DNA from 2 places in the Virgibacillus sediminis genome. Region 2 is predicted to be linked to the other one. Evidence: a T-box and tRNA genes for the amino acid it is inferred to sense, from the RefSeq annotation. Region 2 holds a T-box; the other holds one or more tRNA genes.
The links. A T-box is a leader RNA that pairs with one kind of tRNA and senses whether it is charged. The one in region 2 lies ahead of alaS (alanine--tRNA ligase), so its partner is inferred to be a tRNA-Ala.
Positions count from the first base shown of each region.

Region 1: it has a tRNA-Ala gene. The T-box ahead of alaS (alanine--tRNA ligase) is inferred to sense a tRNA for this amino acid. The anticodon was not compared.

Region 1 is NZ_JBHRRZ010000006.1:68,125-80,346, reverse strand. Features, by position in the region: gene panF (sodium/pantothenate symporter) at 1-758, opposite strand, end outside; gene ACFODW_RS03795 (YhdT family protein) at 755-1,036, opposite strand; gene ACFODW_RS03790 (5'-nucleotidase C-terminal domain-containing protein) at 1,219-4,932, opposite strand; tRNA gene ACFODW_RS03785 (tRNA-Ala) at 5,164-5,236, shown strand; gene ACFODW_RS03780 (zinc-dependent alcohol dehydrogenase) at 5,363-6,496, shown strand; TPP riboswitch at 6,564-6,672, shown strand; gene thiW (energy coupling factor transporter S component ThiW) at 6,752-7,255, shown strand; gene thiD (bifunctional hydroxymethylpyrimidine kinase/phosphomethylpyrimidine kinase) at 7,252-8,058, shown strand; gene thiM (hydroxyethylthiazole kinase) at 8,055-8,837, shown strand; gene thiE (thiamine phosphate synthase) at 8,830-9,453, shown strand; gene ACFODW_RS03755 (hypothetical protein) at 9,562-9,975, shown strand; gene ACFODW_RS03750 (BCCT family transporter) at 10,163-11,713, opposite strand; gene ACFODW_RS03745 (STAS domain-containing protein) at 11,922-12,222, opposite strand, start outside.
Region 2 is NZ_JBHRRZ010000015.1:68,774-80,995, reverse strand. Features, by position in the region: gene recD2 (SF1B family DNA helicase RecD2) at 1-2,212, shown strand, start outside; gene ACFODW_RS08820 (hypothetical protein) at 2,276-2,461, shown strand; gene ACFODW_RS08815 (AI-2E family transporter) at 2,538-3,605, shown strand; T-box leader at 3,658-3,868, shown strand; gene alaS (alanine--tRNA ligase) at 3,920-6,559, shown strand; gene ACFODW_RS08805 (IreB family regulatory phosphoprotein) at 6,719-6,988, shown strand; gene ruvX (Holliday junction resolvase RuvX) at 6,985-7,398, shown strand; gene ACFODW_RS08795 (DUF1292 domain-containing protein) at 7,413-7,700, shown strand; gene mltG (endolytic transglycosylase MltG) at 7,970-9,088, shown strand; gene ACFODW_RS08785 (O-methyltransferase) at 9,158-9,796, shown strand; gene udk (uridine kinase) at 9,815-10,450, shown strand; gene greA (transcription elongation factor GreA) at 10,583-11,059, shown strand; gene ACFODW_RS08770 (YrrS family protein) at 11,280-11,963, shown strand; gene mtnN (5'-methylthioadenosine/S-adenosylhomocysteine nucleosidase) at 11,991-12,222, shown strand, end outside.

The DNA.
Region 1 (12,222 bases), on a different contig from region 2:
GCAACCACCCCAACTCCCACGAGAATCCAGAAAGAGGATACATACGTCGGTGTCAATGTTCCTTCTGCCCCATAAGGAGTAATCAAATTGATGTTTTCACTGGCCAGGTCGTCCATGATAGCCGGGATTCCTCCCCCTGCAATAATGGTTGCTATCAGGAGGATCAGGGTACCGACGAACATCACACTTCCCTGGATAGCATCCGTCAAAGCCACTGCACGAAAACCGCCGATAATTACATAGACCAAGACAGATAAAGCAAATATGAACAGGGCCGTCGTATATTGGAGGCCTGTCAATGATTCTATCAGCCGTGCCCCACCGATCCATTGTGCAGCCATTGCGGAGAAAAGAAAAATGATGATGCTTAAAGCGGAGAAAAGCACCACCCATTTGGATTGATACCGTTCTTTCAGGAAATCAACCATTGTTACCGCTTTATACTTCCTGGTGACGATAGCAAATTTCTTTCCAAGTACTGTAAGCACAAAATAACCGGTAACCACCTGTGTCATCGCCAGCAATACCCAGCCGAGCCCCTGTGTATACGCGGTGCCGGGACCCCCAATAAAACTGCTTGCACTTCCATATGTAGCCGTCATGGTCATTGCCAGGATGAAACCTCCCATTCCCCGGTCGCCCAAAAAATAGGACTCAAGGAATGTCTCGGATGACCTAACATTTCTGCTGGACCAAATCCCTACCGCGAACATCAACACTAAAAGTATAATTAAAGGTATTAACGCCTGCCAATTCATTTCTCTTCTCCCTCATCTTCCAAAGATACTTCCACAAAAAACTTCTTGACGATCACTGTCACCAATACAGCCATTACAATAAACCCCAGTACACAACTATAAAAGAACCATGCGGGAAGCCCTAGGACATAGGAGTAGTCTTCCGGATCTTTGCTGCCGAGCCCATAGGCGAACCCGTACCACCAGATAAAATTGAAAATAACCAATGCCACTCCAATCAACGCTTCCCTGTTGGCGATTTTATACCGGTCATCCTTTCTTTCCGACTTGCCAGCCACCTTTCATCCCCCATTTCTAAAAAATTTTACTATTCTATCAATATAACCTATCAATTTTAATATGTAAATATCATGTGGCATTCCCCCAGTATATCTGACATCCCTCTATCTTTGCACGTTTCATTTCTTCATAGATAAAGGGACCCTGCCTGGTAGCAGGATCCCTTAAAATCTACAGCCGATTACTTCTTCCATTCAACCTTCAATACATTGCCTTCGTAATCCGCCATATTCACCGTTTTCGAATATTTGCCATTCATGACAGTTAATACAACTTCCTTATCCCTTAAGATATCCACTTGTTTTTTATTCACTATTAGCTTTCTTGATCTGCTTTCTTGCGATATCGGGACGACTATCTTGTCCCCTTGGCCAAGGACAGCTAGTTCGCTCGTCCGTAAATGGGCCGTTCCCCTATCGTTCCGCGGAGCCACTTCTACAGCGGGTTCATGGTTTTCGTCCGATTCATTCGGTACTTTGTCCGTTTCCGTAATCCTTCCCTCCGGACCGTAAACGATCGGGTTTTCCTCCGAACTGTTCAAGCTGTCTACATAATCCACCGTTGCATCAATATCCTCCGGCCCCATGATCGGATTCTTCCCAAGTTCTTTTATCGGACCATCTGAAGTACCCATATAATTATTCACCGTTAAAGTATAGACTTTCTCCTCATCTATCGGTGTACCGTCCGGCAAGGTGATCTCCACCACCTCGTTCAACTCGGGGTTCCAAGTATAATGTAAACCGGAAATACTGTAGTCAGGGCCATACTTAGGTGAAATTTGCTCATTGAGAATCGGATAGAGATCCTCTCCCTTTACTTCCACCTGCATAAGAACATTACCGAATGGCTGAATGTTATAGAGGTCTCCCCAGGTTACTTCCCCAGCAAGCAGATCGTCCCTGATCCCGCCGCCATTCATCATAGCAAAGTCACTATCCATCTTCCATTTCATTCCATCGGCAATCAAGTTGCCTAGCCCATGGTCACCATCATTGGTGTAATCCCCTGTTAGATCTTCGGCATTATAACCGATGACCTCATTGATGATTGGACTGATCTCCTCCGCGTACTTTTCCAGGATTTCTGTAACAGCAGGGTCTCTCTCATATTCACTTTGACTGACAAAGACAACCTCTGCTTCTTTACTTACAACATCCCCGGTTTCCCGGTCGATTTCCAAATCCACATCCGAAAAAGCTTTTCCATACTCTGAGGCTTGGACAATCAATTTATTATCAACTATTGCATTATTGACCTGGTGATTATGGGCCGCAAATATCACGTCAACCCCATCATCTACGGTGTTTGCCAATTCAGCCGCCTCACCTGTTGCACTTTCTCCTGATTGATATGCCGGCATATGGGCAAGGACAACAATTGCTTCCACACCCTGGGCAGTCAATTGATCTACAGCAGTATTTACTGCTTCTGCTTCATCGGTAAACTCCACACCTTCCAGGGAAGAGGGCATGACCATATTAACTGTTTCTTGTGTGTTCACGCCGATGAAACCTAGTTTCTCCCCATCGACTTCTTCAATATGATAGGCATCCAGTAAGGCATCCCCTGACTCCTCATCCACACAGTTGGCACAAAGGACAGGGAAGTCCATTCCATCATACCCCGCTGTACCAGATCCTTCTGGATGCTCACCTCCATTCACCATACGGAGCAGCTCATCCACCCCTTCATCAAATTCGTGGTTCCCGACGGTACCTACGTCAAACCCTATTTCTTCCATGATTTCTACCGTTGGTTCATCTTGCAACAGCCCTGACACCGGTGAGCTGCCGCCGATCATATCCCCGGCATGAACCATTAATGTATGCTCATTCTCCTCTTCCCGAGCCTTCATGGCCGCCGAGGTATAATCGATTCGGCCGTACAATTCCCTGTTTCCGTCACCATCCACGTCCAACATGTATTCCTGATCAATTTTCCCATGCAGGTCGTTGACACCGAGCAGCTGCACCTCCAGATTGTCGGTTTCCGTTCCATCCTGTACAGGCGCAAAACCGAATGATTCAGCTTCTTCGGGACTTGCAAAGAAAATTCTGTTTCCTACTGGAACTTCTTCCCAATCTTCCGGCTGAACGTACATCTTGGTTTCAGAATTTCCGACATACCGCTGGAATCCCTTTTGGTCATCATTGGCACGGAAGACAAACGGAAGCTCCATCAATGGTTCTTCAGGATCCCAAATCCCCTGTCCGGCCTCTTTCGCTTCTTTTACCGCTTGTTGGTATGCAGGATATGCCTCTTCATCAACCGGTGCGATGAAATAAGTCGATGCATAACCCTGTTTCACCATTTCCAGATTGATATTGAGGTCATCATCTTTCCTAATCACTTCCGCTAAGATCCGGCCATAATCATCGGTCGGTTGATCCCCGACTTTGAGGAATATCTCATCACCAGGCTGGATTAGTTCATTGAGATAGCCGGTGGCCAAATCTCCAAAATGCTTCTGGTTCTCATTGATTTCCTCCCTGTCCGGGTCACCATTTTTTGAAGGGTAGGTTTCCGGCGTATCCATATTCACAAACCGTACACTCGTCTCTCCAAAAACTGGCTCTTCCACCCGGATGGTGTCCCCGTCCGTCACACTTGCTACTGTTGCTTCATAATATCCGGCTGCTGTCGGAGCTTCAGGCTGATCCTGCGCTGTCTGAATATCCTCCTGACCTGTCGGTATTAGCTGATAACTGTCATATTGACTGACAATACCTGTTACGTTATACCATTTATCAGCTTCTATGGCTGTTATATCCATGGAATTTTCCATAATCCGAAGTGTCGTCCCATGGAAATCCGCATCTACCATGGACACATTGTAGCCGCCACCCGCAGGAGAATCGGGAATATTGCTGATAAACCCGTTCACCTCGACCAATTCACCCTCATAATTCTCTGCTATGGCCGGGTCCTGCAGGTCTTTTAAGGTAATCTGCTGTACCTCCGGCAAATCATATCCTTCTTCCAGCACTTCAAGTTCAGAAGGGATGATTTCCTTCAAACCCTTATAAGAATCAAGTTTACCCGTCACCTTGACCAGGTCCCCTTTAGTTACGTCAGGAATTTCCCCTTGTTCAAAGGAAAACAGGTTGATCCCCGCTGTCTCATCCTGTATGTAGGTCGTAAACTGTTCTCCATTACTGATGGCGGAGCTGTCGGCCGTGACAACACCCTGCACGATAACGGAAGTTCCATCCACCAGCTCCCGTGTTTCTTCAATACTATATTCTTCCGCATCCTGCTCAGGGTTGTCGCCTGAATCTACCGGTGGACTCACCGGATCCATGCCATCCATCGTATGGCTGCCGAGATAATCGAAGGTGTCCTCATCATGAACAGCCCATTCGTTTGGATTATAAGTGGAAGTTGGAGAAATTACAGAAGGTTCCCTGGTCATTGTTACCTCCTGGCCGTATGTCTCCCCGACCCCAACTTGCCCTAGTACATCTAAAGCCTCTCCATTCTTACTGAGTACCACTGCATCATCGCCGTTAAAATTGATGACAGAGGACACTATTTCATCGGCTTTGTCAAGGATGGCTGTATCTGCATCCGAATGGGCCAACACAAGGACATCCCCATTTGCCAGGCTGCCCTTCAATGTAATACTGTGGTTGGGAGATTGCGCCGCATTACTGTACAGTTCAAGCTGATAATCGGAAAGTTCCACCTCACTTCCCGTCCCATTATAAATTTCAATTGCTTTGTTATGAGAACTTCCCTCCACATATTCCGAAATGAACAACTCATCGGCTGCTGTGCCGGCCTCTTGCTCCGTTCCGGCTGCACTGACAGTGGCTGCCGGAGACAGGTTGGATAACACCACCAAACAGACTAGCACTAAGTACATCATCTTTTTCCGGGAAAAATAGTCCATAATCAACCTCTCTTTCCTATTAATAGTATTTTTCCCTTCTAATATTACATATCCATTGATAAAATACTATTAATTATTTGTAAAATTTTGTCAAATTTAGTGCTATATAACTACAAATAGAAAAAACCGTTATTGGTACCTATCGATTTATAAAATAACGTAAATTTTTTGCGAAAACCCTTGAAAAATTGTTCAATCCCATATATAATTTATTCTTGTGATGGCCGATATGGGGCATTAGCTCAGCTGGGAGAGCGCTTCGCTGGCAGCGAAGAGGTCAGCGGTTCGAGCCCGCTATGCTCCATCACCAAAGAGAAGCTTCCTTACTATAAGGAAGCTTCTCTTTTTTATTTCCCTCTGCAATTCCTTTGTTTACCTTTCCTTCCATGCGGATATATCCATTGTAAACTATTGAAAAGGAAGTGTACTTATGCTAGCAGTTACTTTCCAAGGAAAAGAGTCTATGAAGGCAAAGAAAGTGGACACTCCGGATATAGAAGAAAACACGGATGTTATCATCAAAATTACGGCAAGTGGCATTTGTGGGTCTGATTTACATTTGTATAAAGGGGGAATCACCCCTGAACAAGATTACGTGGTCGGACATGAGCCCATGGGAATTGTAGAGGAAACAGGTTCTGAAGTAACCAAACTCAAAAAAGGGGATCGTGTAGTCATTCCATTCAATATTGGCTGCGGAGAATGCTTTTTCTGCAAAAACCAAATGGAAAGCCAATGTGACAATTCCAACCCGCACGGGGAAGTCGGTGGATTATTTGGTTTCGGAGAGCAGAACGGCAACCATCCGGGTGGCCAGGCTGAATATTTGCGTGTTCCTTATGCAGATTTCACCGCTTTTAAAGTTCCTGAATCAAGTGAACTGGAAGACGAGCAGGTACTGCTGCTCTCCGACGTCATCCCAACCTCCTGGTGGAGCGTAGAAAACAGTGGTGTAAAAGAGGGAGATACTGTTGTGGTACTTGGGTCTGGACCTGTCGGCCTTATGACGCAGAAACTTGCCCGGTTGAAAGGCGCTCAGCGGGTGATCGCAGTTGACCAAATGGATTATCGACTAGAACATGCCAGGAAAACCAACCAGGCTGAGACTTATAACTTTAAAGAAGAGGAAAAAATCGGGGAGTTGCTCAAGGAAGAGACCAAAGGTGGAGCCGACGTAGTCATCGACTGTGTTGGTATGGACGGGACTGTTCCGCCTAACACAGAGTTCGGCTCTGAAAAAGATAACCAGTTCGGCACCATCAGCCCAATTGTAACTGCTTCCCAGGCTGTACGTAAATTCGGTACTGTTCAACTTACAGGTGTATATGCTACAGAAGCAAATAATTTCCCTATTGGAGACTTCTTTACCCATAATGTTTCTTTAAAGATGGGGCAGGCTCCCGTCATTCATATGATGCCTGAGTTATATAAAAGGATTGAAAATAAGGAATTTGACCCGACAGATATTATTACGCATAAAATGAAGATAGAAGACGCTGCTGATGCTTATGATATGTTCGATAAAAAAGAGGATAACAGCATCAAAGTAATCTTCAAACCTTAGAACTGAACAAGTATGCTGACAAATAGCTACACTTTTGTTATGCTAATATAGAAAATTCTATAAAAGCAAGAACTACTAGGGGTGCCGAAATACAGGCTGAGAGGAAAGATGGACTTTCCGACCCTTACGGACCTGATCTGGATCATACCAGCGGAGGGAAGTAGTCGACAATTTGTCAATCTATTTTCAGCTTATTCAAGCCAGGTCCTGCATGGGATCTGGCTTTTTTGGTTTCCGAAAGAAGGGAGAATACAGATGAATCGTACACATTTACTGACATTAATGGCTGTATTCATTGCAATTGGCACTATCACCTCCCAATTGCTCTGGTTTCCAGCCGGCATAGCCAAAGCCTATCCGGTACAACATGCTATCAATGTCATGGCTGCCGTCATCCTGGGCCCTGGCCCGGCGGTAATTATTGCCTTCATGATCAGCCTATTAAGGAATATGCTGGGACTCGGCACCTTATTGGCCTTTCCTGGGGCAATGGTGGGAGCCCTGTTCGCCGGCCTGCTTTTCCGCTGGTTCGGCAAGAGAATCTGGGCTGCAGCCGGAGAAGCTTTGGGAAGCGGGGTTATCGGGGCTTTGTTTGCCGTCCCTTTTGCCAACATTTTGATGGGCAGTTCTGCGGGTGCCCTTGCATTTATCCCGCCATTTATCATTAGCAGCACTACAGGAGCCATTATCGGCTGGTTTATCGTGACAAAGCTATCAACCAATAATGCATTGGAGATTACAGGGAGGAATACACAATGAAACAAATACCATGCGCTTTGACAATTGCCGGTACCGATCCCAGCGGCGGAGCGGGAATTCAAGCTGATTTGAAAACATTCCAGGAATTGAAAAGCTATGGAATGTCAGTGATCACTTCGGTGGTCGCCCAAAACACAACAGGTGTTCAGGATGTCCTGCATATGACACCGGAAATGATATCCCGGCAACTTGATTCTGTCCTTACTGACATGCCGGTCCACGCATTCAAAACCGGCATGATCGCCAACATTCCTATGATGGAAGCCATCTCAGAGAAAATCATAGACATCAAGGGACCGTATGTGATGGACCCAGTAATGGTGGCTACCAGCGGGGATGCCCTCATTGAAAAAGAAGCCCGTGCTTTCCTCCGCGAAAACCTGCTGCCACATGCAGACTTGGTAACACCAAATATACCAGAGACAGAATTTCTGCTGGATAAAAAAGTTGAAACTGTTACGGATATGAAACTGGCAGCTAAAGAGCTAGTACACACATATGGAGTCGGAGCTGCATTAATTAAAGGCGGCCATATCAAAGGCGAGGCAATAGATTTCCTGTATGACGGCCAAGATATCCATTCCTTTTCCGCTCATCGAATTCACACTACCAGTACCCATGGGACAGGCTGTACTTACTCAGCAGCCATAACGGCTTACCTCAGCCAGGGAAAACCATTGATAGAGTCGGTGGAGTATGCAAAGAGGTTTATTACAGCATCTCTTCAGCATGCTTTTGATCTTGGTACTGGCAACGGACCGACAAACCATTGGGCTATCAGGGAGGAAGGTTTTAGACAATGAAGGTAGAGATCATTAAAGAAGTAAGAGAACATCAGCCATTAATACATCATATAACCAATCAGGTAGTCATGAATTTCTCGGCAAATGGACTTCTCTCCTTCGGGGCCTCTCCAGTAATGGCCAAGGCCCAAGAGGAAGCAGCAGAAATGGCTTCCCATGCGGATGGACTGCTCCTAAATATCGGAACACTGACATCCGGTGACCTGGAAGCCATGATTGCTGCCGGTAAAGCTGCCAACCAAATAGGCATACCGGTAGTATTAGACCCTGTAGGAGCAGCGGCCACCACTTGGCGCAGCCAAGCTGTTAAAAAAATTTTGGCTGAGGTGCATCCTTCCGCCATCAAAGGAAATGCCGGAGAAATGGCCCACCTTGTAAACATCCCCTGGGAAACTAAAGGGGTAGATTCGACTGGTGAGGGAAACACCGAAAACATTGCTGCTCAAGTTGCAGACACCTATGACACCACCGCTATAGTTACAGGGAAAAAAGATATTATTTGCCAAGGCAACAGAATTATTGAAAATAATACAGGAGACCCCTATCTATCAAAACTGACAGGCGCAGGATGTTTATTGGGCTCCATACTGGCTGCCTGCCTGACAACTGGCCATTCTGCCGATCAACAAGCACTTGCTGCCGTCAATTTCTATGGTTTGGCAGCCGAATATGCTGCAGATTCTCCGGATGTTAAAGGGCCCGGCACATTTATGTCCCGGTTCATTGATGCTCTTTCCAAGGACCCCGCCAAGTTGAACAGGAGGGATATAGATGAATGATAAAGTCCATCAGCTGCTCAGAAAGTATTTCATCATGGGGAGCCAGGACTGCCCCCGTGATCCGCGGGTCATCCTTGCAGAAGCCGCTGAGGCTGGGATAACCGCCTTCCAATTCCGGGAAAAAGGGAAGGGCTCGCTTGAAGGAGACGAAAAAAGAGCATTGGGAAAAGAACTGCAGCACATATGCCGTTCCCATCATATTCCATTCATTGTGAATGACGACCTCCATTTGGCCAATGAGCTGGATGCTGACGGCATCCATATAGGTCAGAACGACAAGCCTGCAGAAGAAGTCAGGAGGCTCTTCCCGGATAAACTCATCGGACTTTCCCTATCCAATGAAGAAGAACTGTCCACGAGCCCGCTTTCCTTTGTTGATTATATCGGTGCAGGTCCGGTTTTTTCTACAAGTACTAAATCCGATGCCAAAAGGCCAGTAGGTACTGAGTGGATCAGTACTTTGAGGGAAAAGCATCCTGCCATGCCCATTGTCGGAATAGGCGGCATTTCCCCGGCCAACGCCTCTTCAGTCATAAAGGCTGGAGCAGACGGGGTTTCGGTGATTTCTGCTATTACCCGGGCAGATAACATCGCTTCCGTGGTGGACTGTTTGTAAATAATTCCAGTCAACGATCTCCGCTCCTGCCTATTATGTTAATTTTACTCCCATAGTAGGTCGTTCTCCCATATAGTATATGGAAAACATTTTTTGGGAGGGCATTCTATGAACCATCGTCCATGGCCGCCTTCGGATGAAGAGAGGCAATTTAATTTACCACAGTTCGTTTGGAACCAATTGTTCGGCCAAGGAGGACCAGGCCTCGGTCCTCCGGGTGGATTCCCTGGAGGGCCAGGAGGTTTCCCGGGTGGACCGGGAGGACAGCCTGCAGGTGCTCCAAGCACCCCGCCACCACCTTTTACTCCAGATCAGAATCAATTTCAGTTGTATGCGGTGGATCCTGGAGGAATCCGTGGATGCCTTTACAGGTTCACCTACATTTGGTTAAGAAGAGATTCTTTTTGGTTTTATCCTACCTTTGTCGGCCGGAACTCCATTGCTGGATACCGCTGGCAAGGACGCAGATGGGTCTACTTTGGTATTGATCTGGACCGTATTGAATCTTTCCAATGTTATTAACTGATGAGGCAAAGCCCTAAGGCTGCCGGTATCTCCGGCAGCCTTTTATTTTTCCCAGAACTGGACGGCTGGTCGAAGGATGTGGCTATATTTTTAGATCAATCATCCCAACATTTTTTGCCCGACCTGTTTCCAGAACCATTAAAAATGCCCTGACTGCTTAACAGTCAGAGCAAACTATAGATGCTTATTTATCCATTTTCTTTTTCATTTCCCTTTGCCAGACCAATCCTTGCTCCAATGCCATCTGGCGGGCAATACGAGGAGCAGTCCATAACGGCGGGAGTAATAGTAGTGAAACTGGCACAGCCGTTATAACAATGGAGTTCTGAATGGAGGCGATGCTGTTCTCTCCTATAGTTAATATCACCATGGTAGTTGCACCAAAAATCAGCGCCCAGAATACCCGAAGCCAGCGTTTTGGATGGTCATTCCCCGTCAAGGTAGCTGCTACGGTATAGGACATCGTGTCAGTAGTAGTAGCTACGAAAATGATGGAAACGAGCAAAAACCCAATACCCATCAGCGTGCCCATTGGGAGCTGGTCAGTGATCGCCATAACTGCTGCGGGCATTCCCCCTTCATTTAGGGCATTGGATATAGATCCAGGATTCTCCATCTCAAAATGCACCCCAGTTCCCCCAACCACAGAGAACCAAAAGTTATTTACAATAGGTGCAACAATGGAAACCGCAATGATCAGTTCCCTGATGGTTCTGCCCCGGGAAATTCTGCTGATGAAAACGATCAACATTGGAGCATATCCGATAAACCAGCCCCAGAAAAAGATCGTCCAAAAGGACAGCCATCCTTCATCGCCCCTGTACATACTCATCGTAAAGAAATTCTGAATATGAAAACCGGTTCCCCCGACAAATGCATCAATAATAAACATGGTAGGACCGATTACCAATATGACAGCAGCTAAAAAGATGGTGAATCCGACATTATAGCGGCTTAATGTAAGAATCCCTCTATCTACCCCGGTCGCAGCCGAAACAGCTGCTATAATCACAAGGGAGAAAACAACCAAAATACTTACGGTCAAAGTGTTCGGTACACCGAACATATGGTTAAGGCCATAGGATATCTGCAAACCAAGAAAACCGAGCGGGCCTAGTGTACCTGCTACAGTAGCAATAATAGAAAAGATATCTGCCGCAGACCCCAAGGCATTTTTGTGATAAATCTTCTCACCGAAAAGGGGAAATAAGAGCCCGCGAGGCTTTAAAGGGTAACCCTTGGTGTAATGCACATACATCATGACGATAACTGCAAGGGTGCCAAGGATAGCCCATGCGGTGAATCCCCAGTGCAGGAAGGCTTGCGCAAAGGCTGCTTCCGGATTATTGAATTGTCCTCCGCCAAACAATGGCGGGGTGTCCATATAATGATACATCGGTTCAGAAGCAGCCCAGAAGACTCCTCCACTTGCCAAGAGGGTTACAAGAATCATTGCAACCCAACGGAAGTAATTATATTTGGGCTCCGATTGGTTCCCAAGGCGGACCTTTCCATATTTAGAGATTGCCAGCCCCAATCCGACTAAGAAATTACCAAGCAGTAAGAGCTGCCAATATGCTCCAAATAGGTCTGATGAATAGGCAAATAATGTATTGACCGCATCTGAGACCATCTCATTGTTAATTAGGGATAAAATAATAAACGCAATTAAAAAACCCCCGCTTACTATGAAAACAGGCCAGTCCAGTCGATTCTTCTTCTTGTTTGATTCCACGCTTTTCCTCCTAAAGTGTTTCGAGAAGCAAGTGTCTAAAAGATGATATTGCCTCGTCATTAAAGACCGTTGGATGGGGATGATGCCAACTGTAAAAAATACTGGCATGATGCCATTGCCAGCCCCCACCAACTCGCCCAGATTCTCTATTGTAGTTTTCTATTATAGGCAGATTTTATGTAAACGTCAATTTATGAAGGAAAAGCTGCTATTTTTGTACAGAAATATGCATATGTCTGTCAAGTGCCTGTTTCAAGGAGCTATAAGTCCTTATCGTTGAAAAGTCCACCCCAAGGCTTACCATTGTCTGGGATACTTCGGGCCGTATTCCGGCAATAACCGTTTCAACTCCGACCAGCTCCAAAGATTGAATAATTTTATATATATTATAAGCCACCATCGTGTCTACCAGCTTCACACCGGAAAGGTCAATGAATAAATGGCTCAGATTCTTTTTCCCCGCTTCATCCAGCGCAGTTTTCATCAACAGCTCCGCTCGTTTTTCATTA
Region 2 (12,222 bases):
ACGTGTGCAGGAGACCAATGAGGATTTTAACGAAAAAGAGATTGTTGCTAAAGGGTATTTTGCTGGACTGCAAGAACAAACAGCCTATGTTTTCCACGGTGAATTTGAAAGACATCCAAGGTTCGGATTGCAATATAAGGTGAATTCCTATCGCACCTTCATCCCGGATACCAAGGACGGTATCGTTGCCTACCTTTCCAGTGACCTATTTTATGGAGTGGGGCGGAAAACGGCCCAGAGGATTGTTGAGCATCTTGGAGAATCTGCCATATCCCAAATATTAAGTCATCCTGAGGTGCTGGAGGAGGTTCCTCAGATAAAAAAAGAAACAAGGGAACAACTGGCAAAAAGCCTTCAGGAAAACCAGGGGTTTGAGCATATCGTTGTATTTCTTTCCAAATATGGCATCGGGTTGAAGATGGCTCAGAGGATCTACCAGCAGTATAAGGAAGATGCGATAGAGGTGCTTAATGATGACCCCTATAGATATGTATTTGATATAGAAGGGTTTGGCTTCCAAACTGCAGATGAGATTGCGAAACAGAATGGTTTATCAATGACACACCCAAACCGGATTGGTGCTGGGTGTATTTATGTTTTGCAAAAAAGCGTCCAGGGCGGCCATGTCTTTTTGCCTGTAGAAGAATGTATAGAAGAGATGCTGTCATTACTTTCACATGAGTCACTCACCGTTTCCGTCATCTCCGACCACCTGGATGTATTGAACACAGAAAAGACAATCATCATACAAGATGGGAATGTATATCTACCTTCCCTCTACTATGCAGAAGATGGCTTTTCAGCTAATTTAAAAAGGCTGATGGATACCCCTGTCGATCATGAGACTACAGAGGCCGAACTGATGAAAATTATCGGCGATATTGAAGAAGCAGAAGTTCTAAGCTATGGAAAAGAGCAGTTTGAAGCGATTAATCAGGCTCTTCACTCCAAGCTTATGATATTGACAGGAGGCCCTGGTACAGGAAAGACGACTGTTGTGAAGGGGATCATTAAGTCATATGCTGCCGTACATCAAGTATCGTTGGATCCGGATGACTATGACAGTCCGGATGAATACCCATTTATTCTGACCGCTCCGACCGGCAGGGCAGCCAAGCGTCTCAATGAATCGACAGGACTACCTGCCCTTACCATCCATCGCCTGCTTGGGTGGGATGGTAAGGATGGTTTCAATAAAGATCAAAATGAGCAGCTTACTGGTAGATTCTTGATTGTGGATGAGTTTTCGATGGTTGATACATGGCTTGCCAACCACCTTTTCAAAGCCATTCCTGACGATATGCAGGTTCTACTGGTAGGAGATGAAGATCAGCTTCCATCCGTAGGTCCAGGCCAGGTGCTGGCCGACTTGCTGGCAAGTGAGCTTCTTCCGTCGGTCAGTCTTCATGAGGTATATCGGCAGAAAGAGGGATCCAAAATTATACAGCTGGCGCATGAAATTAAAAATGGCAGCGTCCCATCCCTCGGAAATGATAAAGATTTCAGCTTCATTCGCTGTCATGAGCCACAAGTGCTGGAGGCTATTACGCAAATATTTTCAAGTGCCAAAAATAAAGGGCTGGACCTGCGGGATATCCAAGTGCTGGCTCCCATGTACCGTTCTCAAGCAGGGATCACTGCCATTAATAGGGAATTGCAGCAATTGATCAACCCTAAGACACCAAGGAAGCGGGAAGTGAAAACGAGAGATGCAGTATTTCGAGTAGGCGACAAAGTCCTTCAACTTGTAAACCAGCCGGAAAATGGTGTTTATAACGGGGATATCGGCGAGGTAGTGGCAATTTTTAAAGAAGATGAAAATACGGATAATGTGGAACAGCTGGTCATTGAGTTTGAAGAAAAAGAAGTTGTATATGAACGGAAAGACTATGTAAATATCATGCATGCATATTGCATATCTATTCATAAATCACAAGGCAGCGAATTTCCAATTGTGATAATGCCCGTTATTTCTGCTTATCATCGTATGCTGCGAAAGAACCTGCTTTATACGGCTATTACCAGAAGTAAAGATTCTTTGATCATCTGTGGTGAAGAGCAAGCATTTCTGCGTGGAATAAAGACCGAGGATACAAACCGAAGATATACTTCCCTAAAAGAACAACTGGAAGGGAAGATGAATGGGTTATCTATACCTAATCCTCAAGAAATGGATGAGGAGGAAGGCCTTTCCCCATATGACTTTATGTAATGATGTATATTTAACGTTAATTCGGGCAAGCATGTCATAATAACTAATTTCCAGAGGTGTGATGTGATGCGATGCCCGAATTGTCACGGTAAGGACTTAGGCAGGATTGGCTCCCAGCAGTATTACTGCTGGACTTGCTTTATTGAAATGGCAGTGGAAAAAAATAAGCTGAAGGTGCACCAAGTAGAACCGGATGGTTCGTTAAGCTCCCTTGACGACCTTTTCTCCGAAGAGGAAAGGAAAATATAGATCTTTCCATACAGAATAGTATTTTTAAACTGGGATAAAAGGCGCGTATTCTTTTGCTCAGGGGAGAGAGGTCAACATGTTTCATAGTGGAAAGGCGCTAAGCGTCCTGTATTGGCTGATTACCGGTATACTAGTCTTCTTATTTATTTTTCTGCTCTTTCAGCTGTTCCCTTTTTATGGGGCTGTTTTTTCTTTTGCTATCAATCTGCTGGCTCCATTTTTGCTCTCATGCCTGTTGGCATATCTATTATACCCGGTCGTTCAAAAACTTCATAAATGGGATATCCCAAGGACTGCCGCTATATTGTTGATTTATGTTCTCTTTTTTGGAGGTACAGCATATGCAGTTTACCGGGTCTATCCGGCAGCCGTCCATCAGCTTCAGGATTTAAACCAGCAGCTTCCCGTTTTTATTGATATGTATCAGGATTTAATCTATCAACTGTATGAATATACTTCTTTTCTTCCTGAGACAATACATGACAAGATGGATCAATGGATTGCCCGAGTAGAATCCGGGTTGGAGAATCTCCTCGACAAATTGGTTGGTGGGTTTACCAAAATCTTTGATATGATTTTATTTCTGACGGTCATCCCTGTGCTTGTCTTCTACTTTCTAAAAGATTATGGAATACTTACCGGATTTTTCAAGAAATTTATACCTGGAAAATACCGTCCTCAAATCAGCCATATGGCGCATGCAATTGATGAAAGTCTGGGTAATTATATTCGTGGCCAATTGCTGGTTTGCTTATTTGTCGGTTTGGCATCATGGATAGCTTTTCAGCTGCTAGGATTGAAATACGCTTTGCTCCTTGCGATTATCATGGGCCTGACTAACATCATCCCTTACTTCGGGCCGATTATTGGTGCGGTTCCAGCAGTAGCGATTGCACTGACCATGTCTGGCCATCTCGTTATTTTTGCACTGCTTGCCATCTTCGCCATACAGGTGATAGAGGGCAACCTTCTTTCACCTTATATTGTCGGAAAAAGTATCGATATCCATCCAGTGGCCATTATTTTTGTGCTTCTGCTTGGTGGCCAGCTATTTGGGATAATTGGAATGATTATTGCAGTTCCTGCTCTAACGATAGGAAAGGTTATCATCAGTCATTTGTGGGAGTTACGGGATTATCGTTGACAACCATAAAAAAGTTTTCTATAATATCGCTAAGATAAACCACTTGCATATGAAAAACACGCTGAAGGTTATAAGTACATGATGACCGGTTGACAAGAGAGGGATTTTCCAGGCTGAAAAAAATCCTGAATGCTGAATCATGGAAAGCTAAACCAGAGTACGGTTAATCCCCGTCGGTTTCATACCGTTAACATGTATAAGTGATGGACAGGTGTTTCTTGTTCATAATTAGGGTGGTACCGCGATAGAATCTCGTCCCTGCAATATGCAGAGAGGAGATTTTTTTATTTGGATAAAATGAAGGAGGATTTTAAATGAATACATTATCATCTGCCCAGGTCAGGCAAATGTTTATTGATTTTTTTAAGGAAAAAGGACATAGAGTGGAACCTAGCGCCTCACTTGTTCCAAAGGATGATCCTACTTTACTTTGGATCAATAGTGGAGTAGCTACGCTGAAAAAATATTTTGACGGCCGGGTGATTCCCGATAATCCAAGATTGGTAAATGCACAAAAATCCATTCGTACCAATGACATTGAGAACGTCGGATTTACGGCAAGACACCACACGTTCTTCGAAATGCTCGGGAACTTCTCCATTGGCGATTATTTTAAGAAAGAGGCGATCGAATGGGCATGGGAATTCCTTACAAGTGACAAGTGGATCGGATTCGATGAAGAACTGTTATCTGTTACAGTCCATCCAGAAGATGATGAAGCATATGATTTCTGGCTGAATGACATTGGGCTGCCAAAAGAACGCATCATACGTCTGGAGGAAAACTTCTGGGATATTGGAGAAGGTCCAAGTGGCCCGAATACGGAAATATTCTACGACCGTGGAGAGAAGTATGGCAATGACCCCAATGATCCGGAACTTTATCCAGGCGGGGAAAATGAACGTTATTTGGAGATTTGGAATTTAGTGTTTTCCCAGTTTAACCATAATCCTGATGACACGTATACACCGCTGCCGAAGAAAAACATTGATACTGGTATGGGATTGGAGCGAGTGGTCTCAGTCATTCAGGATGTACCGACCAATTTCGAGACAGATCTATTTATGCCGATCATAAGAAAAACAGAAGCCTTGGCTTCCACTTCCTACGGGAAAAGCAAAGAGAGCGATACAGCCTTCAAAGTAATTGCCGATCATATCAGAACGGTAAGCTTTGCTGTTGGCGACGGAGCGGTGCCATCCAATGAGGGAAGGGGATATGTGCTCCGAAGGCTCCTCAGAAGAGCTGTGCGGTTTGCCAAGGAAATTGGGATTGAGAAACCATTTATGTTTGAACTGGTAGAAACCGTGGGTGAGATCATGAAGGACTTCTACCCTCAAGTACTGAAGCAGAAAGAATTCATTGAGAATATTGTAAAAGTGGAAGAGGAAAGGTTCCATGAGACCTTAAATGATGGACTTCAGATTCTTACGACCATCATGGAGAATGAAAAGAGCAAAGGAAGCACAGTCTTTCCCGGAGTAGAGGTATTCCGCCTCTATGACACGTATGGTTTCCCTAAAGAATTGACAGAAGAATATGTTCAGGACCAAGGGTTTACTATTGATGAGCAGGGCTTTCAGGAGGAAATGGAAAAGCAGCGGGAGAGAGCCAGAAATGCCCGGCAGAAAGTGGACTCCATGCAGGTGCAGGATGGAGCTCTAAGTGATATAGAAGTGGAGAGCGAATTTGTCGGTTACGGCAATTTGGAGACGGATACGGAAATTGCTGCTATTGTTGATGGCAAGCAGGAAACGGATAAAGCAGATCCAGGCAGGGAGGTATACCTTTTCCTTAAAGAGACACCTTTCTATGCAGAAAGCGGTGGTCAGATTGCCGATAACGGCTGGATCTATACAGACAGCTGCTCTGCATATGTAAAGGATGTCCAAAAATCACCAAAGGGCCAGCATGTTCATCTGGTAGAGATAAAAGAGGGGTCTTTCAAGACGGGTGATAAAGTTAGAGCTATGGTCGACAGCAAATTCCGGTCTTCGATCATTAAAAACCATACAGCCACCCATCTGTTGCATCAGGCACTCAAGGATGTACTTGGGAGTCATGTAAATCAGGCAGGTTCTCTGGTGACACCTGACCGGCTTCGATTCGACTTCTCCCATTTTAGCAGTGTATCTTCGGAAGAATTGCAGCAGATTGAAGAACTTGTTAATAAGAAAATCTGGAATTCACTCGCACTCAGCATAGATAACAAACGGCTGGAGGAAGCAAAGGAAATGGGGGCGATGGCTCTATTCGGGGAAAAATACGGAGATATTGTCCGAGTGGTGCAGATCGGAGATTATAGTATTGAACTTTGCGGCGGCTGCCATGTCCGGAACACTTCAGAAATAGGAATGTTCAAGATTGTTACCGAGAGCGGAATAGGAGCAGGCACAAGAAGAATTGAGGCAGTCACTAGCAGACAGGCCTATGAATTTATGAACGATAAGCTTAGCTTATTGGAGAAGTCTGCCACTATGGTCAAATCTGCGGAAGAAAAACTGCCAGAACGTATTGAGGCATTATTTGCAGAGATTCAATCGCTTAAGAAAGAAAATGAGTCTCTAAATGCGAAGATGTCCAATTTGGAAGCAGCATCCATCCTGGATCAGGTAGAGGCAGTGGACGGTGTACCTCTCTTGGCACAGAAAGTTAATGTTAAAGACATGAACCAATTGAGAAACATGGTAGATGACTTGAAACAGAAACTCGAGTCCGGTATTATCCTGCTTGCTGCTGAAAACAACCAAAAGGTCCAGCTTGCGGCAGGTGTATCCAAGGATCTTGTGGAGAAAGGATACCATGCAGGAAACCTGATCAAGCAGGCAGCAACCATATGCGGTGGAGGCGGTGGCGGACGTCCAGACATGGCCCAAGCCGGCGGAAAAGATCCCGAGAAAATAAATGAAGCACTTGAGTCTGCTAGGCAGCATATTAGGGAAAATTCAAAGTAAAGTCAGATTATAGGATTTCTGTAAAAACATATAATAAATGCTTGAAACATGTTAAAATAGGGAAAGGAAAATCTTGCCTGTCCTAATCAAGGGCCAGTTGATTCGGTAAACACATCTGATGGCTAAGGATGTCAAGTTATACCAAAAAGAGGTGTCGTAATGAGTTCTATGGACAGAACGATGAAGTTCAACTTTTCGGACGAGCCATTTGACCAGGATATTAAGGAGATCCTGTTTACGGTTCACGAGGCATTGCAGGAGAAGGGGTATAATCCGATTAACCAGATTGTAGGCTACCTGCTATCAGGAGATCCTGCATACATTCCGAGACATAATGATGCCAGAAATTTAATCCGGAAAATTGAGCGGGACGAAGTGATTGAAGAGCTTGTAAAGTATTATCTCGAGCATCAGAAGGAGCATCAATGAAAATAATTGGATTGGATGTAGGTTCCAAAACGATCGGCGTCGCTGTCAGCGATGCATTAGGATGGACTGCACAGGGTCTTACCACCATAAAATGGGATGAAAACAATTTGGAATCTGCAGACGAAGAGCTAAAAAACATCATAGAAGAACATGAAATCGGGAAGGCTATTATCGGGCTTCCCAAAAATATGAATGGTACGATCGGTGAAAGGGGAGAAGCATCCCAAAGGTATGCAGAGCACGTAGAAAAGGTGCATGGAATACCGGTTTCCCTTTGGGATGAACGGCTCACCACAGTAGCTGCGGAAAGAGTGCTGCTTGAAGCTGATATGAGCAGAAAAAAGAGAAAGAAAGTCATTGATAAGATGGCCGCTGTAATGATTTTGCAAGGTTATCTTGATCAAAAATAAAAGGAGTGTATCATATGGCATTGGAAGAAAGGGAAAGAATTGTCATTCCGGACGAAAACGGAGAGGAGCATCTATTCGAGGTCCTGTTTACATTTGATGTAGACAAAACAGGACACTCTTACATTGCTGTCGCACCTGCAGAGCAGGCAGAAGAGGAGGAAGTGGAAGTATATGCTTTCCGTTATGAAGAAAAAAACGAGAACGAAGATGATCTTTCCCTTTTCCCGATTGAGTCTGATGATGAATGGGAAATGGTCGAGGAAATGCTGAATACACTGGCAGATGAAGAAAACGAGGCTTAACAAGGCTTAACATGTCTGTATGAAGGGTTGATGCTGCATTTTTGGCATCAATCCTTTTTTATGGATTCTATTCCATTCGCAAACAGAAATAAACCAGCCCGTTTCGGCGCACCCAATGACCAGCAGGGCTTCCCCAATAGGCTGTATGTACATTGCAAAGCAGGCAGCCATGCCGTTTAAACAGATCACCGTAAACCTCGAGTTTTGTTTCCTGATGGAATATCATGCCGATTTTTAGTATAATGTACCGGACAGGAGGGAGTCAGTGAATGTCAAGGGATAAACGGAAAAAGAAATACATGGTTAACTTTAAAGAACGGACAGAAGAAGCCAAAAAGGTTCGTAAAATTGTATCTATCATTGTTATAACGATCGCTGTTCTCCTTATTGTAGGCGCAGCCTCTCTGTTTTTTTATGTGAATTCGGCGATGAAACCTGTTGATCCAGACAGTGAGGAAGAAGTAACCATTGAGGTGCCTATTGGCTCTTCTACATCCACTATCGCTTCAATACTTGAAGAAAATGGTCTGATCCGCAATGCGCTTGTTTTCCGCATGTATGTGAAATTCCATAATGAAACAGATTTTCAGGCCGGAGAATACACATTTACTCCCTCTATGGAGATGAAAGAAATGGTTGATTCGTTAAAAAATGGTATCGTCATGGCGGAACCAGTACATAGAATTACTATTCCAGAAGGCCTCTCCATGGACCAGATTGCTGAGATATACGCCGACAGTCTTCATTTTACGAAGGAAGATTTTCTTGAAAAAGTAAATGACCGTGCATATCTTGAAGAATTGATGGAACAATATCCGAACCTTCTGACAGAGGACATTCTTGATGAAGAGATAAGGACCCCGCTGGAAGGTTACCTCTTTGCATCCACCTATGATTTCTATAAAGAGGAGCCTGAAATTGAGACTATTGTACAGAAGATGTTGACGGAAACGGAGAAACTGATCACGGAATACAGGGCTGAATTAGATGAACAGGGATGGACAGTTCATGAGTCGATAACGTTCGCATCTTTGGTAGAGAAGGAAGCAGGGGAAGTAGAACAGCGCAATGAAATTGCCGGCGTATTCTATAATCGGATGGAAGAGGGAATGCCTCTTCAAACAGATCCGACTGTTCTATATGCTTTAGGAGAACATAAAGAGCGTGTTTTGTATGAGGATTTGGATATTGAATCACCATATAACACCTATGTAGTGGAAGCACTGCCGATCGGTCCAATTTCCAACTTTGCTGAGAGTTCGTTGGAAGCTGTGGCCAATCCGAAGCAATCGGATTATCTATATTTCCTGCATGATGCGGATGGTAACATCCATTATGCGGAAACATATGAAGAACACCTGAAGAACAGGAATGAACATATGGATTAATCTTTATAGGGAATGTGGACTTAACCACATTTCCCGTTTTTATAATGGATAGGAAAATGGGGTAATATTATGAAAGAATGCATGGCTGATTATTTATTAGGAACATTGCCGAAGAAAGAGGAATGGGTTCTTCAAATGGAAGAGTATGCTGATAATGAGAGAGTTCCGATTATGGATCCTATCAGCATGAACTTTATGATGCAGTTGATAAGGGTGAAAAGGCCTGATCATATTCTTGAGATAGGAACGGCGATTGGCTATTCGGCATTAATGATGGCGCAAGCGCTCCCAGATGCCAAGATTATCTCTATTGAAAAAGACGAGGCAAGGTACCAAATTGCCATGGATAATATAAACAAACAGGGCAAGAAGAATCAGATTCAGGTCATACATGGGGATGCCCGCCATGAATTAGAGATTCTGAGGGATAAAGGGGAGTCTTTTGACCTGATTTTTATTGATGCCGCGAAGGGTCAATACCGGAGCTTCTTTGAGCTGGCTGAAGGATTATTAAAGGCCAACGCAATAATTGTTTCCGATAATGTATTATTCAGAGGGCTTGTAGCCGAACCGGAAAAGGCGACCCGAAGACATAGGAAGATGGTTGAAAAAATCAGAAGCTATAATAAGTGGATTAGTGCTCATCCCGAGTTTGACACTTCCATCATCCCTGTTGGAGATGGAATAGCCATTAGTGTGAAGAAATAAAGAAAGGAAGAAGTTTATATGAGTGAAAAACCGGTCGTCATCGGAGTGGCTGGGGGAAGCGGCAGCGGGAAGACTTCTGTAACCCGATCTATCTCCCATCGCTTTTCCGAGCAGACCATCCAAGTGATTGAACAGGATTATTATTATAAAGATCAGAGTCATCTTCCATTGGAGGAGAGGCTGAATACGAATTATGACCATCCTTTTGCCTTTGACAATGATCTGTTGATTGAACATATACATGAGCTGATCAAGGGAAATCCGATTGAAAAACCGGTTTATGACTACAAGGTCCATACCCGTTCTGATGAAGTCATCAAGGTGGATCCCAGGGATGTTATCATATTGGAGGGAATTTTAATACTGGATGATCCTCGCTTGGTAGAATTAATGGACATAAAAGTATTTGTCGATACAGATGCCGATCTCAGAATCATCCGCAGAATGCTTAGGGACATAAAGGAAAGGGGCAGGACACTGGACTCAGTAATCGATCAATATATCAACAATGTACGTCCGTCACACCTTCAGTTCATCGAGCCTACCAAACGTTATGCGGATATTATTATCCCTGAAGGTGGCCAGAATGAGGTAGCTATTGATATAATGGCGTCTAAAATAGAATCCATTTTGTCTAAAAAACACGAAAGATAATCAGATGAAAAGTATTGAAAACTTCGGCGGATTCTGCCATAGTATTGATTAGTATAATTTCAGCTTTTAGGTGGAAAAGGGCATGGACATGCCCATCCTATATGTGGAGATAGAAAAGGAGTGTAAAATGTCATGGCGACAGAGAAAAGTTATTATATGACTCAAGAGGGGAAAGAGAAATTAGAAGAAGAACTGCGTTATTTAAAGACGGATCGGCGTCAGGAAGTCGTCGAGCGAATTAAAATAGCCAGAGATTTTGGTGACCTCTCCGAAAACTCGGAATATGATGCAGCCAAAGATGAACAGGCTTTTGTAGAGTCGCGGATTTCCCAAGTGGAAACGATGATTCGCAATGCTGTCATCATTGAGAACGACAATGAAGATCCCAATGTAGTGGCACTGGGTAAGTCTGTAACTTTCCAGGAGATTCCTGATGGGGAAGAGGAGACATATACCATTGTTGGAAGTGCTGAGGCTGATCCATTTGAAGGAAAGATATCAAATGATTCACCAATGGCAAAGAGCCTTCTAGGGAAGGAAATTGGCAGTGAAGTCACGGTAGCTACACCTGGTGGGGATATGCAGGTGAAAATCCTCCAAGTGGAATAGGTTGAAGGAGTATCAAAAGGAGCGGATGGTTCTGCTTCATTTGAAAAAACTTGAGAAGAGATGCATCGGCATTCACTACACAATTAGTGAATGCCGAGTTTTTATTATTTGCGCGGTGTTGTAATTATCAATATAATTCAGTTAGACCTTTAAACTTAGGTTTTCTTGGTTGAGGAAATCAGTTGAATTGCAGGGTGAGTACAGGGAGGGGAGTTTCCTAATGGGTAACACAGAACAAGAAAAAAGGACACGTGTGAACAAATTTGAGAAACGAAGAAAAAATACAAAAGCAAGTTCTATCTTATTAGTCTTGGGAGCTATTCTGCTGCTTGTAGTACTGGGTATATGGATTTTTGGAGGGAATGAAGAGAAAACTTCCGAAGAAGCCAGTAACCGGGAATCATCCGACTCGGGGTTTATTATTAATGAAGATGAAAAGGATGGGACCAGCTCTGAGGAAGATGAGAGCAGCGGGGATGGCCAAGAAGGTGAACAGGAACAGACATCTGAGGGAGACCAGTCAAGTAATGAACCAGCAGAAGACGAAGAGGAACGTAATGAACCAGAGCTAGAGCCGGCAGAGCCCTCTGACGGGAATGTAAAAGAAGCATATACGGCCGACTGGGACCCAATCGGCACTGAACAGGAAGGGGACCATACAACTGTTTACCAGGAAGGATCTCAGGACCGTATAGAAATCGCCCGTGCAGCAGCAATGGCCACAGGACTAGATGCGGATAATATGGAAACCTTCTGGGTTGGCAATAACAACCATCCACAAAAAGTGCGGACAACTGTAGCAAATCCAGAGTATACAGAGGTATACAGGGTCTTTCTAACTTGGGTTGATGGAGAGGGATGGAAGCCGACAAAAGTGGAAGAGCTTTATGAACCAGCCAAATAAAGAAGTATAAAAACAGGAGGATATAAAGTGACTATAGGAATAATCGGAGCAATGGATGAAGAAATAGCTAAGTTGATGGAGAACATGAGGGACGTAAAAGAAGAATCTATTGCAAATTGCTTATTTGCTGAAGGAACATTGAAAGGAACAGATGTAGTAGTGCTTAAATCCGGTATAGGAAAAGTAAATGCGGCTATGGCGGCAACCATAATGCATGAACGTTATCACCCTTCCTATGTCATTAACACAGGCTCTGCAG